One region of the Sinanaerobacter sp. ZZT-01 genome, then DNA from elsewhere that is predicted to be linked to it. Evidence: riboswitches for the same ligand, from Rfam matches in the RefSeq annotation. Region 1 holds a riboswitch; each other region holds the start of a gene.
The links. Region 1 has a riboswitch for cyclic di-GMP ahead of U5921_RS05150 (methyl-accepting chemotaxis protein). Riboswitches for the same ligand answer to the same signal wherever they lie in the genome.
Positions count from the first base shown of each region.

Region 1 (4,270 bases):
GCGCAAATGCACTAGCAGCAATCAATATCATTGTCCCTCTTACTTGTGTTTTTTACGGAATTGCTCTTATGCTGGCCTCCGGAGCCGGCGCATTAATTGCAATTAAGCTTGGGGAACAAAAGAAAAAAGAGGCAGATTCTTTATTCAGCTTTACCCTTTTAGCCTTGTTTGCCATCGGTCTTATCCTTACTTTTTTCTGTTTGTTTTTTTTAAATCCAATTTTAAAGCTTTTGGGTTCCACAGATATCCTAATGCCTTACACTCGAATTTATGGATTCTTAACGGCACTTATGACCATTCCGATGATGTTTAAACTATTTCTCGAACATTTTGCTCGTATTGACGGAAATCCCTCTCTTGCTTTTTTTATGTCGACTTCGGGTCTTTTTTTTAATATTGTTTTTGACTACCTGTTTATAGCTCCAATGGATCTAGGTATTTTGGGAGCCGCCTTAGGTACTTTTTTATCCATCCTTTTATCCGAAGCAATCGGCATTGTTTACTTCCTAAGTAAACGGTCTAACCTCCGTCTGACCAAACCACTTGCAGATGGTATATTTTTCGTACGCTCCTGTATCAACGGAAGCTCACAAATGCTGATAGAGCTTTCAACAGGAATCATTACGTTTCTTTTCAATATCAGCATCTTAAAATACCAAGGAGAAATCGGTATTGCTGCCGTTTCCATCCTCATGTTTATTTATTATTTTCTCGTTGCAATTTACATGGGCGTTTCCGTCGGTGCATCGCCGATTATCAGCTACAGCTACGGAGCAAAAAATGACTGGCGCACGCGGTTGGTTCTCCGTCACTCCTATATCAGCTTAGCTTGGATGTCTATTGTCATCTTTCTTCTCTCTCTCACCGGAAGAGAATTCATGATAAAGATATTTACAGAAGATACTGCTGTCATTCAAGTCGCAAAAAATGGTATGTTTCTTTTTTCGTGGTGTTTTTTATTTACCGGAATCAATATTTTTATATCCACCCTCTTTACTTCTATTGGTAATGGCCGCATTGCAGGTATTCTTTCACTTTTTCGCTGCCTCATATTTGCATCCGCTGCCATTATCATGCTTCCGAAAATGATTGGAGAAGCGGGGATTTGGATTGCCGTTCCTGTTGCTGAATTTCTGACCTTATTTTTATCCGCCTACTATTATAAACGAAACCATTGTGCCATGTTTCCCAATTCGTGTACTGATTCATAAAATAAAGCTTTATTCTTTAAGAAACTTCTTAATGAATAAGGTCAAATTAAATAATTCCCTATCTTCTTTCCAGAAAAAAAATTTTGTCAATCTTGTAAAAATGATTGACATTTTTTATAAATATTAATATATTAGTATATACTAATATTCTAATAAGGAGATTTATTATGGCAAAAAAAATAGCTTCAATTTCAAATGAATGTGTAGCGTGCGGAAGCTGCTTAAAGGTCTGCCCGCTTCACGCAATTTCTATTTTTAAAGGAAGTCTGGCAGTCATAGATGATTCAAAATGTGTGGGCTGCGGCAAATGTCAAAAAGCTTGTCCTGCGTCCGTAATACATATTGTTGATAGAAAGGAGATATAAATGAGACAACAAAAACATTGGTATGATTACCTCTGGATCGTAACAACCATCTATCTGATCTTGGGATTTTTCAATATTCTCTTTGCATGGATTGGCATCCTCTGTTTTATCCTGCCGCTCTTATTTGCGCTGATTGGAGGGAATAAACATTATTGTAATCACTACTGCGGCCGTGGCCAGCTCTTTGCACTCTTAGGCAATCAGCTTCACTTGTCCGCTCACCGATCCATTCCGTCGTGGATTCGCTCAAAATGGTTCCGATATGGTTTTTTGCTTTTCTTTCTGACTATGTTTGGAAATATGCTCTTCTCAACCTATCTGGTATTTTCCGAAGCACGTGGATTGAAAGAGGTCGTTACTCTATTTTGGACATTTAAGCTTCCTTGGGAATGGACTGACGTTTCAATTGTTTCTCCTTGGGTTGCACAATTTTCTTTTGGTTTTTACAGTTTGATGCTGACATCTGCTCTGCTGGGCTTAATCACTATGGCATTATATAAACCACGCTCTTGGTGCGTTTATTGCCCTATGGGAACTATGACACAAGGTATTTGCCAGCTGAGACATAAAGCGACTAAGGGTACTGAATGATTCACAGTCCCATATATAAATTTTATAGAAAGAGAGGAACAAAAGATGAATGAAACAGACAGTAATGTGAAGACTAAGCGTGATGTATTAATGGCAGAGGAGAACTTGACCCGTGTAACAGAGCTTCTTAAAGTTCTAGCTAATGAAAACCGCCTTATGATTTTATGCATCCTCATGGAGAGCTCTCTCAGTGTCAGTGAAATCGGAAATCAAGTGGCGCACATTACGCAATCAGCACTTTCTCAGCATCTTTCGGTACTAAAAGCACACGGCATTCTCAGCTCAAAAAAAATAGGTCAGAGCATCTTTTATTCCATAAGTGACCACCGTGTAGAGGCCATTCTTCAAGTTCTGAAAAGCTGCTATTGCTGTTGATCTTGCATTAATAACAACTAATTCAACACCAATTCAGATTTTTTAAGCAACTTTTTTCGTTTATGCTTTGGAAAAATGGGTAAACTTTCTAATAGCAGAACAGCTATTGAGAATAAGGGGATTATGAAGTGCATATTGTATGTGGGCATCTTAATATGTACGGAGTCAGTGATGCAACCCACCGTATCTCAAAAATGGAATAGAGGAGAATACACTAATGATCAAGAACACAACCATCAAAGCAAAGCTTGTACTTATTTTCAGTTTTCTTATTTTTACAGCCGTCTTTATTCAAGGACTCATTTCATTTATCGAACTGACAAAAGCCCATAATTCAGCAATAACTGCGGAACAGCAAAAGTTTGATTCTGTCATAAAAACCAGTATCGAAAATCTAATCAGCGTATTAGATGTGAATCACCAAAGGTACTTGGACGGTGAAATTACACATGATGAAGAAATGGAAGCAGCCAAGCGAATTGTCCGTGACACTCGATACAATGGCGGGGAAGGTTATTTCTGGGCTGACTTAGAAAACGGTGACTGCGTGGTACATATGAATCCTGAATACGAAGGGCAGCAGCGATATGACGCAAAAGACCTTGAAGGAAATTTTTATATTCAAAGTTTGATTCAGGCGGGAAATGAAGGTGGAAATTACACGGAATTTTATTTTACAAAACCGAACCGAGAAGGCAGTTTTAAAAAGCGTGCATTTACAGAAAAATATGAGCCTTACGGTTGGTATATCAGCACCGGAAACTACTATGAAGACATCGAAAAAACAATCAGCCAATATCAGACTGCGAAACGCATTTCCCTGATCGAAATGATTGCATTCAGTATCATTATGGGTGCACTGGGAACGTTCATATTAACCGTAATTGCCGGCAAGATAACAGACCGATTGAAAAGTATCACACAGCGTCTGAGCCTGCTCAGTCAGGGGGACCTGCATTCTTCGGTCCCTGAAATAAATACCGGAGATGAACTGGAGACCTTGTCCATTGCAACAAAACAAACCATTGACAACCTGAGCGATATCCTTTATGACATTGACACTACGATGAAACATTTCTCAGATGGGAACTTCATCTTAGAATCAGCAGCAAATTATCAAGGGGATCTATCTGGAATCAATGATTCCATACACAAATTTTCTATCAATATTTCCGAAACATTGGCACAGATTAATACTTCATCCGATGAAGTTTCTCGCGGCTCAGTTCAAGTATCAGCAGGCTCTCAAACTTTGGCACAAGGTGCGACAGAACAAACTTCTGCTATACAAGAGCTCTCTTCCTTTGTTAATGACATGACACGCAACATTCAACAAACGTCAAAGGATGCGGAAGAAGCAAAGAATATTGCAGAAGAAGCCAGCATATCTTCTGCTCAAGGAAAACAGCAAATGCAAAAAATGATTGAAGCTATGGATAAGATCAGTTACGCTTCCAGTGAAATCGGAAAAATAATTAAGAACATTGATGATATTGCATTTCAAACAAACATCCTCGCTCTAAACGCCGCAGTGGAAGCAGCACGTGCCGGTGAAGCAGGAAAAGGATTTGCCGTTGTTGCGGATGAAGTACGCAACCTCGCAGGTAAATCCGCAGAAAGTGCAAAAAATACATCGGAACTCATTGAGCATTCCATGTCAGCCATTTCCAATGGAACTGAAATTGTTTCTGAAACTGCCGATTCCTTAAACAGTATCATCTCAAGCTC
Region 1 covers NZ_CP141728.1:1,028,657-1,032,926, forward strand. Annotated here, with positions in the region: gene U5921_RS05130 (MATE family efflux transporter) at 1-1,211, shown strand, start outside; gene U5921_RS05135 (ATP-binding protein) at 1,379-1,576, shown strand; gene U5921_RS05140 (4Fe-4S binding protein) at 1,577-2,167, shown strand; gene U5921_RS05145 (ArsR/SmtB family transcription factor) at 2,213-2,542, shown strand; cyclic di-GMP riboswitch class II at 2,650-2,733, shown strand; gene U5921_RS05150 (methyl-accepting chemotaxis protein) at 2,760-4,270, shown strand, end outside.

Region 2 (4,270 bases), 970 kb from region 1:
TCCAGAATCGCTTTGAATCTGCTCCTTTACCTTGCTTACCAAATAGTCAAAAGACTTGTTGTCCTTGTAATAAATCTCATTTCCGTCAGTTGTGATATTCGGATAAACCGGAACCTGTGCATTGCTGTCCGTTCCAACAACACCGGCAGATGCCGTACCTTCTCCGATGATTTCAACGTCGTTATCCTCTTTTGAAATAATCCCCTTTTGATCATCTGTACTTGGCAGATAAGTGATGATTTCTTTTATTTTTTTATCTACGTCCATCGTGCATTTTGCCGTTACACGAACCGAGTCCTCATCGAAAATAAGGGTTAAATTATGCAGAACTTTGTTCTGTATCGTATTTTCCATATCCCGTTCTAAAGCTAATTTCAGTTTGGAAGAACCTGTTTGCGAAAGATCGTACATAGAAGTCAGATCTCTTCCCGTGCTATCCGTAATAAGAACTTGCTCCGGCTGCATGTCCGGAATACTTCTTGCAACTAATCTTTGAATGCCTTGTACCTGTTCACTATCTAAAGTATCACCTTTTGTTATAATCACTACGCTCGCACTCGGCTCTACTTTTTCTTTTTCCAAAACATATTTTTGATCCTGACCGACCGCAATTGTTACTACTGCATCACTTACACCGTCAAATAAACGAATTGTAGATGCCAAACGGTCTTGGAGTTCATAAATTTTATATGTATTTTTTTCAAAATCCGTTGCCATCATATCCACGTTTGATGAAAATGTGTTATAGGTCAACCCGCTCTTCGGATACCCTTCCATAACCAGCTTCGCTCTTAATTCATCTACTTGCTTTTTAGGTACAGAAACATTACCATTTTTATCATATTTTGCAGTGACATCTAATTCCTGTAAAGCCGTTACAATCTCCGACGCTTCCTGCTGATTCACTCCGGTAAACATCGTGTCATATGGCTTTGAATTCAACAATATCGTACAGATTATTGCGAACACAAAAATCGCAACAGCACTTCCTATGATAATATAACGGTTTCTATTGCTCAATTTACTATTAATCTCTTTTATCTGTTCTATTATTTTATCAAATTTATCACGCAAAAGCCATTCCTCATTCGTTCTTCTAATTTTTATAAGTTAATGCGCATCAACTCCGAATAGGCATCCAGCGCTTTATTTCGCATCTCTACTAACAGCCTTCCGGAAAGGTAGGCTTTTGTAGAATTAATCCCTAAGGTATGCAGGTCATCCACATCCCCCAACGCCAAAGCTTCGGTGTCTCTAGCTACTTGATCTTCTGTTTCTCTTACATTATTAATTGCATTTTCAAAAATTGATTTAAATGGGGTGCCGCCAGACACCGCTTCTTTCTCTGTTTCCAGTTCTGGCATTTTCCCCATTCCATTTAGCGGTTGCATCGGTGTAATAAACATTTTTCTCCTCCATTCGCTTTTTCGTATCACATTTCATCTATTACTATAGCGAATGTTTATTTACCAACCTCTAAGGCTTTTGATGCCATTAACTTAACGGCATTGATTGCCGTGACATTCGCTTCGTAAGAACGTGAAGCGCTCATTGCGTCTATTGTTTCTTGTAAAATATTTACATTTGGTAAATTTACATAACCTCTCTCATCTGCATCCGGATGTGTTGGATCGTAAACGGTTTTAAAAGGTGACTCATCTTCAATAATCTCGCTCACACGCACACCACCCACACCATTTCCTGATGCCGGCTGCTTTCCCAGTGCTCGGTTCATCAAAGATTTAAAATCCCCTTTTTCAATTGCTTCAAACGCTACCGTCTTTCTTCTATAAGGACCTCCTGATTCTGTTCTTGTCGTATCTCGATTCGTCAAGTTTTCTGAAATGATGCTCAACCGCAGTCGCTGAGCAGTCAAAGCAGAACCATTAATATTCAAAGTATTCAAAAATGCCAAATCATCCACCATCCTTCTACAATAAATCATAAAATTTACCAATATTTCTACAAAAATGACTTTTTGTTAATTATTTATTAATATTATTTTACATTTTTCGCTACTTTATTACAATAGGCATTCCTACATTTCCTATTGTCAATATTTAATAAATAATTTTTAATGAAACAAAAAAAAGCTCCAATCCTTACCAAATTGCAACCCATACTTTGATAAAAATTTTCTTTCGGAAACTGGCTGTCATAAGCGTATGCTCTTAGACCCTATAGCTTTGCGTCACTGCTTTTCAACAGTTTTGCCTTTGTCGAGAAATTCTTGACAAATATTTTATTTGTAAAATAATATATCATATTCGATCTATTTTGTCAATATATTCTAAATTATTACAAATTAAATGGGATTTTTCCAAAATTAATTTCTATTCTATGTAAAATTTGTTAATTCTATGTAAAAACAATCGTTCTGTCTTTTCCCAGTGCTTTTGCTTGATATAATGCATTATCTGCACGGTCGAACAAATCATCAGGACTGTCCCTTAAAAAATTCGATTGGGCAACACCGACGCTAAAAGTAACATTCTCATTATTCATCGAAGAAAAAGATAATCTTGAAAACTCTTTGCGAAAATAATCAATTTTTTCTGCTGCCGTTTCTTTCGTTGTCTCTCGAAATAAAATTGCAAACTCCTCACCTCCATAACGTGATGTAAATTCATTCTCCTCTGAAAAAAAGATACGAAGCATTTTAGATAGGCTTGTTAAGACCTCATTTCCGGTAGAGTGTCCATACGTATCGTTAATCTTTTTAAAATCATCCAAATCCATAATAGCAAGTGTTGTCGCTTTTCCCTTAGGTGTATCCTCATTTAATACTGTTTCAATATATGAAAAAAATGTATTTTGATTATAAAGACCGGTAAGAGGATCCTGCTTAACCTGTTCTCGCAGGCTCTCTTGCAGCCGATGACCGGATTTTAAATAAATCAAATTTTCTTTATTGTAGGAAATCAAAACTTGGCAGATCAGATAGGCTGCAAGCAAAACAGCATAAAATGCAGTTAAATTAATAAAAAAAAGTTCCAATGCCCCTCCTATATGAATAAAGGAACGCAGCCAGTTAACAGAAGAAAAAAACATACTGCTGAAAAAGACGATTCTCGTCTTTTTCGATTCACCAAATAATATTGTCACCATAATCGGTATGACATAGATTGCATACACAATAAATACGGTATCGTGAAAATAGGTGATGACAAAACACATTACGATTCCAGTAAATAAAACCGCATCATTCTTTTGATCCGTAGTCCTATTTTTCGAATGTTGAAAGACAGATGAGAAAAAAACAGATACAAGATTAATGAATGAGGGAGTAAAAACATACTGCCTTAAATATTGGAATTCATTAACACTTTCGCTAAAAGCATATCGCATTTTTAAAACAGAAAAAACAGATAACTCGGTAAGAAACTCAATCAACACAATACCCCAAAAAAGGTTTGAGATCTGCATCCTTCTTCTCTCCAGAGTGTAATTCCACCTGTTATTCCGCTCCATCATTCATGTCTCCTATTTCGGTCAAACTTCCAAGCTTTTGACTAAGAATGTCGATTTGCAGCATTGCCTGTAGTAACTCGCTGTACGAAATCTGCTCTAACGAATCCATTTCTATTGCATCACCTGTTTTAAATGATATTCTGCTTGATGTCCTGCTTGCCGCCACGTTTTCTCCCATATAGCCGATTACTTTATTTATATAATTTTGTGTTTCCTTAAATGGGGGAACGCCGCCATATTTTTTAACATTTCCACTTCCGGCATTGTATGAAGCTAAAGTCAAATTGATATCTCCACTATACTGTTTTAACTTCTGCGCCAAGTAATTTGCCCCGCCGAAAATATTTTGTTCCGGGTCGAAAGCATCCTTTACTCCAAGTGCCGCAGCAGTCTCCGGCATTAACTGCATTACGCCTTGTGCACCGCATCTTGAAATTGCTTGTGTATTAAAATTGGATTCCGCCTTTGCTACCGCTTTTAAAAGATTCAGCGGAACTTGATATTCTTCAGCCGCACGTTCAAAGATAGAGTCTAAATCAATTTCTTTACCATCTGATGCTCCCATTTCTTTCTCTAAGAAATTTTGAAAATTGGAAGGCACTTTTTTATCCCGCTCTTTTGCTCTGACTGCTGCTGTATCATTTATACTTGCAAAATTAATTACCTTACTCATACACTTCTCCTGATTCTTACTTTAACTTTTTCTATCTTACCGTTTTTGAGATATAAGAGCAACTAATTTTATTCATTTTATAACACAATTCTACAATATAAAGCAAAATACTACATGAACAAATAA
Region 2 covers NZ_CP141728.1:62,969-67,238, forward strand. Annotated here, with positions in the region: gene fliF (flagellar basal-body MS-ring/collar protein FliF) at 1-1,074, opposite strand, end outside; gene fliE (flagellar hook-basal body complex protein FliE) at 1,104-1,406, opposite strand; gene flgC (flagellar basal body rod protein FlgC) at 1,463-1,915, opposite strand; cyclic di-GMP riboswitch class I at 2,141-2,225, opposite strand; gene U5921_RS00360 (GGDEF domain-containing protein) at 2,359-3,426, opposite strand; gene U5921_RS00365 (lytic transglycosylase domain-containing protein) at 3,458-4,144, opposite strand.
Region 2: it holds a riboswitch for cyclic di-GMP, as region 1 does, so the genes downstream of both, flgC (flagellar basal body rod protein FlgC) here and U5921_RS05150 (methyl-accepting chemotaxis protein) in region 1, are expected to answer to the same signal.

Region 3 (4,270 bases), 530 kb from region 1:
ACATTATGTCTATGACAAATGCTGGGCGCGACGGATTCAAACGCTCTATTCCGTTTTTTGGTGGAATTTTTTCTGGGTTCGTTATAGTAATGTCAGCCTGTGCTGCCTTTTCTACGTTGTTGTACGAGTATATTCCTTCCATTAAGCCGGCAATGATTTATATAGGAGCGGCTTACATTCTTTATTTAGCGTGGACAGTATGGAGGGACAAGCCACATAAAAGTAACGGCATAACACATGCTAATTCTTTTTTATCGGGAATGCTCCTCCAATTTGTTAATATAAAAATCATTCTGTATGGAATTACTGCAATGTCTTCATACGTTTTGCCACATTACCACGATATAGCTACAATTGGGATGTTTGCATTACTGCTTGCAGTGATTGGCACCTCTGGCTGTCTTTGCTGGGCTGTTTTTGGTGCGGTTTTTGAAAACTTATTTAACAAATATCGAAAAGCTATCAATGCAATTATGGCCTTATTGTTAGTATATTGTGCCATTTCATTATTTTTATAAAAACAGGAGACATTGCGTTATAGCAAATGAGGTAATGCTTCGAAGATACCATCGATTTGTTTAATGGGTGAGACAGCGGTCAAGGAAGGTATGAATCTAGGATGGAGATAGCACAGTTAATACGCCAAAAGGCTCTTAAGCTTGGTTATGAAAAATGCGGCATTATTCCCGTTGGTATGATGTCTGAATATGAAAACAAATTAAATGAGCGAACACAAAAGATACCGGAGTCACAGCCCTTCTATCAAGGGCAGCAGCGCCTTGTAAAATTTAAAGAGGAGTTTCCTTGGGCTAAATCTGTTGTGGTCTTGACGGTACCATATTCGAAATATCATGTTCCAGAATCAATGAGTGGGAATATTGCAAAAAAGTATTTATTAGATACCCGCATTGATGAAAATACAAAAGAATATCAAAATAGTGTGGAATTGGAGCAATATATAAGAAATCTTGGAATGAGAACTTCCACCAACCGAAAGTTCGGTTTAGTTGGGCTGCGCTGGGCAGCTATGCAGGCCGGACTTGGTATTATCAGGAGAAATAATTTTTTCTACACCGAATCTGGCTCGTATATTAGTATCGAAGCATTTTTGACTGACTATGAAATGAAACTGGTTGAAGAGCAGAAACTTTCACCTTGCCCCAATAACTGTGACCGCTGTATTAAGGCTTGTCCTACCGAATCGCTGTGCGGAGCGTATATGATGAATCCATTGAAATGTGTTTCTTTTTTAACGACCTTTGGAGGAAGAGATCTTTTAAAAGAGTCTTTAGCCACACAATTTGGGGAGTGGATTTACGGCTGCGATGTTTGTCAAGATGTATGCCCGATGAATCGTGGAAAATGGATAGGAAAAGAGAATTTTCCTCAATTAGAAGCGCTGTCAGACATTTTAACTGCAGAAAACATTTTAAAAATGGATGAGAAAACCTACAAAGAGAAAATTCAACCCAAATTTTTTTACCTTACTCCAGATGAGTTATGGAAGTGGCAAGTAAACGTACTAAACTATATGAATAATTATTTTGATAAAAAATATAAGTCCTCTATTATAGAATCCTGTAATAGCAATTATTCCAAAGTACGGGAAATGGCAACCGCCATATGCATCAAAAGAGGACTTAAATAGAATTATTAGAATTTATTATAAATGTAATTGTATAAACTATTTTCATTTCATAAAAATTAATAATGTGTTAATGCGTTTATAGGAGGGAACTATTATGGCTGATAAAATACGAGTTGGTATATTAGGTGCTACTGGTACCGTGGGACAAAGATTTGTATCTTTGCTTTCTAATCATCCATGGTTTGAAATTTCTGCGCTAGCTGCCAGTGAACGATCTGCTGGAAAAACGTATCAGGAAGCTTTGAGAGGACGTTGGAGCATGGACACACCTCTATCGGAGCGGTTAAAATCTATGAATATCTATAATATTTATGATATAGATTGTATTTCCAATCAGGTGGATTTTGTGTTCAGTGCTGTTAGTATGCCAAAGGAAGAAATTAAAGTAATTGAAGAAGAATATGCAAAACATGAAACACCTGTTGTTTCTAATAACAGCGCTCATAGATGGACGGCAGATGTGCCGATGATTTTACCGGAAGTTAATCCGCATCATTGTGAATTAATTATAAAACAGAGAGAGCGACTAGGCACACAGCGGGGATTTATTGTTGTAAAACCAAATTGCTCTATTCAAAGTTATACCCCTGTATTAACAGCATGGAGAGAATTTGAACCATTTGAAGCGGTGGTGACGACATATCAGGCAATTTCCGGGGCGGGTAAAAATTTTAATACGTGGCCTGAAATGATTGAGAATATAAATCCGTTTATCCCAGGTGAAGAAGAAAAAAGCGAACAAGAGCCTTTGCGGATATGGGGCGGTATTGAAAACGGATTAATTGTGCCAGCAAGGGAGCCGAGAATTACTTGTCAGTGTATTCGCGTTCCTGTTTTGTATGGACATACTGCTGCAGTATTTCTTAAATTTCGCAATAAACCAACAAAGGAGCAATTAATTAATAAGCTCTTGGAATTCAAGGGTGAGCCGCAACTCATGAATTTGCCCAGCGCACCAAAACAGTTTATTCAATACCTCTATGACGAGAATCGACCGCAAATTAATTTAGATGTAAACTACGAAAATGGTATGGGAATAAGCGTTGGAAGAATCCGCCCAGATAGTATATACGACTGGAAATTCGTTGGACTTTCCCATAACACCTTACGTGGTGCAGCTGGGGGCTCTGTTTTATGTGCTGAACTACTTACGATGAAAGGCCTCATTGGAAAGCATTGAGATAAAAATAACTTGAATACAATTTAGGGCAAACCCATTGAAAGATGGGGGCGCAAAGCCACAGGGTCTAAGGTGCTTTCAAGTACTATGATAGCCTGGCTGCCAAAAACCGCGCAGGAGCCTGCCCTCTTTATTGGGCAGGCTCTTGCTCATTTTATCGGCTTTTGACGGAATATTGGTGTATCGGGATACAGGGCTTTTGCCGCTCTCCATAATAAAGGAGGACACTGTATGACCCCATGTCCCTTTTGTTTCGGGAGGTCAAACTCATGACAACTCTTTCCGGACACAGCACCCGATATTCACACAATTTCATATCCGGAAACCTATAAAGTCAGTATTTTGCTTACAGCAACGTACTGACTTTTTTCTTTCGACAAGAAAACAGATACAACGACGGAATTTTCCAAAAATCAGATACCGAACTGATACCTTAAATGTAAGTAAGATAAAACCACACTGCCGCTCCCCGCCGCTTGTTCTTCATTCATTGATTTTAAACATCATGAAATGGAGGACAAGCCTATGGCTATACATAAAAGGAGAATTAATTACCGGGCAAAATATCCGGATGTAAGTGAATCGATCATTGAAGTGCTTGAAAAAAGCGACCGTAAGATGGAATACCAACAGTACGATCTGAAAGTGGAGCGCTATCAGATAGATTATACTCGGCTATCTGCCACATGGATTCCCAGCAGAGAGGATTCCTATGAGCGTTTGACTGATGAAAATCGACAGTTTGCATCAGAGGAAGAAAGCGTGGAGGATGCCGCCATCAAGGCCGTATTGATTGAAAAAATGTTATCCAGCCTGAAACTACTCACGCCAGAAGAACAGGAACTGATCACAGAACTGTTTTTCAATGGAAAAAGCGAAGAAGCCTATGCGAAGCAAATTGGGATTTCGCAGAAAGGAGTTAACAAGCGAAAACATAAAATTCTGGACAAGATTAAAAAAATAATGAAAATTTAAAAGTTTTTGGTTCTAAACCCCCTTACTGGGCGTGGAAGTAAGTGAGGGGGTTTTTCTATTTTCCCTTTTGCTCCTTGAAAATTTCATATCCGGCAGCATCAATACATGATCTGTCCAGCCGTGTGAAAAGCGGCAGCGACCTTGACGGGCGCGCCAAAACTGCCTGCGGATTGGATAAGGTGGTATATATACCGCCTTATCCGTCCGTCGAACCGATGGCATCGAAGGTGACGAGCGAGAACGCCCGGTCATAAAACAGCTTGTGGTGAGCTGTATCGCAATGAAATGGACAGTGCTAACGCTACTTCCGCCCAGCCACAGACATCGCAATGGGGACGGCTCGCAGAGATCCTGGGAGAGGTGAAATTCCTATGAGGCCCGCTTAACCGGCAGGTCGTTGCTGTTGCCGCCCTAGCTTCGGGAAGTAGTGTCAAATAGAAGCGTAGAACCAAAATGAAGAACAAGCA
Region 3 covers NZ_CP141728.1:499,278-503,547, reverse strand. Annotated here, with positions in the region: gene U5921_RS02415 (LysE family transporter) at 1-518, shown strand, start outside; gene U5921_RS02410 (epoxyqueuosine reductase) at 620-1,648, shown strand; gene asd (aspartate-semialdehyde dehydrogenase) at 1,743-2,828, shown strand; cyclic di-GMP riboswitch class I at 2,846-2,935, shown strand; gene U5921_RS02400 (sigma-70 family RNA polymerase sigma factor) at 3,354-3,803, shown strand.
Region 3: it holds a riboswitch for cyclic di-GMP, as region 1 does, so the genes downstream of both, U5921_RS02400 (sigma-70 family RNA polymerase sigma factor) here and U5921_RS05150 (methyl-accepting chemotaxis protein) in region 1, are expected to answer to the same signal.

Region 4 (4,270 bases), 670 kb from region 1:
GAGTGGGCGGTACAGTTCATGCCCTCAACAATCTCTGTTTTCTATTTTGTGTTTGTGATCCTTTACTACGCTGAGACACAAAAACAGGCAAGCCTTCAAAGAGAAAAGGATATGTTGGATGCGCAGTTTAGATTGGCGCAGACAGAATTTGCTTCTCTGCGGCAGTTACAGCAGAACGCCGCATCCTATCGGCATGATATGCGCCATCATTTTGCGCTTTTACAGGGGTTGGCCTCCAAGGAACACATCGAGGGGATTAAAGAGTACCTACGAACTGCCCAGTCCGACATGGATGCCATCACGCCCACACGCTTTTGTGAAAACGAAACCGTCAACCTGATTTTGTCCGCTTTCGCCGCGAAAGCGAAACAAGCGGAAATCATGCTGACGGTGGATGCAAAACTGCCTGATTTGCTTCCCTTTAGCGATACTGAGCTTTGCTCGCTCTTGTCAAACGCTTTGGAAAATGCTATCCATGCCTGTGAACAGATACCTGACAGCAACAAACGCATCATCCGGCTGCGTATGTATTCCAAAAATAATAAGCTGTGCATTGATCTGCACAACAGCTATCACGTAGAGCCGATATTTCAACAAGGGCTTCCAATATCACAAGAGCAGGGGCATGGCTTTGGCACAAAAAGTATAGCTCATATCGTGGAAAAGCATGGCGGCGTATTTCAGTTTTCGGTTAAGGATGGGTGGTTTATTTTTCAGGCTACTGCATAGGAGATTGTTTTATCTATTAAGTCCTCACACTGTGCTTTTTGGCCATCGTTCATAGCAAAAGCTCTGCCTGATATCAAAGATATTTGTAAAATGCAGCAAGAACCTGCTCTCTATTTTGAGATCAGGCTCTTGTGATTTTTGTAGTTAGACTACCATAGCCTCCTAATGACCTTAACCCCTCGACTTTCTCCACGGTATCATAAGGACATTTTTAAACCGTGGTGAAGTGGGCAACATGTATCAACAGACAACAATTATTCGCTGTTTACCGTTTAGGTTACCCAATGTCAAAAAAACTTTGCAACTTTGCCGTAGCTGCTTTTATACTTTCATGTACAGAAGTAAAATGCACTCCTTCGCAGCTTGCAATTTGCCGATAGGATAGCCCTTGAAAGAAATGCAACAGGAACCGCCGCCGCTGAACTTCTGTTAATCCACCGCTGTCAAGAAGTTGTCTGGCGGATTCTATGGCCTTTTCAGTATCTTTTTTATGTATCAGCTCTACATCAAGAGAAGCCGTAGCAAGCGCCTCCGTATCCTCTAAGCCATTGATACTGACATTCAAACGGCTTGTCCGATTCTCATCTATCACCTGCTGATGATAGATTTCATCTGACAGGGCTTTCAGTTCCAGAAAGTCCTCTGCGGTTTTGCCGGGATTCTCCGAAAGGTAGTCCTCCAATGTAATTTCCACGATACGGTCGGCAAAGCGGTACACAATTCCCTCACTGAACTTATTCAGTGCATAATCACTATCTTTATAATTCTTCATATTCCTTTCCTCCGATCTGTTTTGCTAAAATGCGAAACAAATCGGAGGGAGGACCACGGCAGTGAAAAGCTGAAAAATGTCGTATCCGCAGGAACTTTGTCAAATACAAAAAGACAGCACTCTGCCTGTAAAAGCAAAATGCTGTCTTTTTGTATTTGCCTATATGAATTTGTCGTGCGCCGTCTTTATTTCCAACCCCGAAAAGGATGGAAGTTTGGAATGCTCATGTGGTTACCCCTTTCGCTATGGCGCATAGCGAAAAGGGATTGTACTTCAAATAATTCAGCTAAAACTGCTTATGACAAGAGCCTGCCCTTAGAATAGAGAGCAGGCTCTTTGCAGTTTTTTGCAGCCAGACTATCATAGCACAATGTGCGCCTTAGACCCTCGGCTTTGCGTCCCCATCTTTTGATGGGTTTGCCCTTAATTCAATTCTGTTTCTTAGAAATGTCGGTTACTTTGTTTTTCTCACTCCGTTTTTATCAATCTCATAGCCGTCGATTTTGGTGCTTCTGGCAAGGGAGCCGTCGGTATAGAAATAGTACCATTTGCCGTCAATCTCAAGCCACTTACCGGATATCATCAGACCGTCCTTAGTAAAGTAATAGGTCTTATTGTTTCCGTTTGCACCAAGATCCCAAAAGCCGACTAACATTGTCTTACCGGAATAAAAACGCCAGTTATCGCCATCCTTGACCCAGCCGGTTTTCAGCGTACCATCGGTGTTGAAAAAATACTTCACACCGTCGATGGTCTGTGTGCCGGTTAGAGCTTTGCCATCCTTGTAGTACAGGTACTGTCCGGCATCGTTTTGCGCCCAGCCCTGCGCTGTGGCAGGGTTGATGGTCAGCTTGATATAACGACCTAACATGGAGGAAACCTCGGCGCGGGTGGCATTTCCCTTTGGATTAAACTTATTGTCACTGCCGCCCATCATAATTCCTGCCTGCTGCATGGCTTTTACAGCGTCTCTGTAAGCACTTCCAATACCGGAAGCATCAGCGTAGTTGCTTGCTTCACGGGTGATTGGCAGCGTATAGCCGGTTGCCTTTGCATAGTTTGCAAAGATTACCGCAATTTCCTCACGGGTAATCGCCCTGTCTGGAGCAAACTGGCTGTTTCCGATGCCCTGAATGATGCCCTTGCTGTACGCCCACTCAATATACGGACGATAGGCGCTGTCTGCTTTTACATCTGTGAAGCTGTTCTTTGTATAGGCTTTTGTATCCACTCCTGCTAGTCTGCCAAGGGCTGTTACCAACATTCCCCGCGCCATAGCGGAATTTGGTGAAAATGTTGTTTCCGAATTTCCGGACATCAGCCCTCTGCCCACCACATAGTCAATGGATTCCTTTGCCCAATGGGTACTGGTATCTGTAAATTTTGCTGTCGGTGCAGTGTAGCCGATACCATACTGCGAGAAGTGGGTAGTTGTGAAAATAACACAGCCGCTGTTTACATCATAGGCAGAGCCTGCAATGCGGGTTGCATTACCCTTTGCGTCTACATAGACCGCATACAGACCACCGACTGCTTCATTCTTGCCCAGCGTATATGGAATAGATACTGTTGCAATTCCACCGCCAAAGCTGGATACTGTTTTTCCGCTTCCATAGCCTACCGTAATGTCATAGACCGGTCTTGTGCCGATCATCTTTTTGGCCGCATCAGAAAGGTTTGTCTTTGGTGCAATGGCAATACTGATATTACCACTGCTCTGCTTCTGGATTTCAGCCAGCGCCTTTTTATCAAAGCTAACCTGTACAAGGGAGCCGTTGATTTCAAGACTGCTGACTCCGGCTCTTACAAGGCTATCCAAAGAGCTGCGGGTAAGGGTTGCTGTCAAGGAAGCTGTGCCCTTTGGCATGGTTACGTTCAACTCAACAGAAATTCCATTTGCAGTTTTGCCTTGGCTAGTTGCATCGGACTGTGCCTTGGCAATGGCATCGGTTATCGCTTTATCCGGGATAGATGCACTTGCCACACCGTTCGTTCCTGCTGTTGCCGCGACAGGAGCCGTTGCTGTTACCGGCTGATTTGGCATCTTTTCCGGTGTTGTTGTAGTCGGTGCTCCGCTTCCGCCGGAAGAAGAACCACCACCGGAGGAACTGCCGCCGTCTCCGCTGCTGTTTTTGCTATAATTTGCCGTAACGGTAACTGCCTTATCCGGCATGGTGAAGGTTGTTGTACTTGCTGTGCTGTTTGCAAAGGTTACGCCATCGCTGCTGCTCCAGCCGGTGAAAGTATAGCCACCTCGGCTGTCCGCCGTAATGGTTACGGTCTGACCCTCGCTGTAGCTGCCGCTGCCGGTTCCGTTTGTCACAGTCACGGTATAGGTCGCATTGACTACGGTCAGCTTAGCATTTGTATAGGTGACTGCATAGCTATTGGCATTGGCAAGGGTTCCGCCGCTGATTGTGATGTCATATTCGCCCACCGTATTGGTATCCGTCGCTGTGGTGGATATGGTCGGACTGGTAAAGGTGTCACTGTCCACTAGACCAGTTACGGTATAGGTAAGCTCTGGTATTGCAGCACCCTTCACTACGTTCAGCTTGTCGTCCGCCTTGACGGTCAGAGTTTTCTTGCCAACAGTCAGAGATACCGATGCGGTTGCTTCATTGTAGGTACTGTCTGCCGCCTTGGTAGCGGTGATGGTCACGGTACCAGCCTTGTGAATCGTTGCTGTGGTACCGGCAATGCTGACGATAGTCGGGTCAGAGCTTTCAAAGGTCACAGCTCCGCCACCGTTTCCGCCTGTTGCAGAAA
Region 4 covers NZ_CP141728.1:355,693-359,962, forward strand. Annotated here, with positions in the region: gene U5921_RS01765 (sensor histidine kinase) at 1-729, shown strand, start outside; gene U5921_RS01770 (RNA polymerase subunit sigma-24) at 1,007-1,501, opposite strand; cyclic di-GMP riboswitch class I at 1,846-1,933, opposite strand; gene U5921_RS01775 (S-layer homology domain-containing protein) at 1,956-4,270, opposite strand, start outside.
Region 4: it holds a riboswitch for cyclic di-GMP, as region 1 does, so the genes downstream of both, U5921_RS01770 (RNA polymerase subunit sigma-24) here and U5921_RS05150 (methyl-accepting chemotaxis protein) in region 1, are expected to answer to the same signal.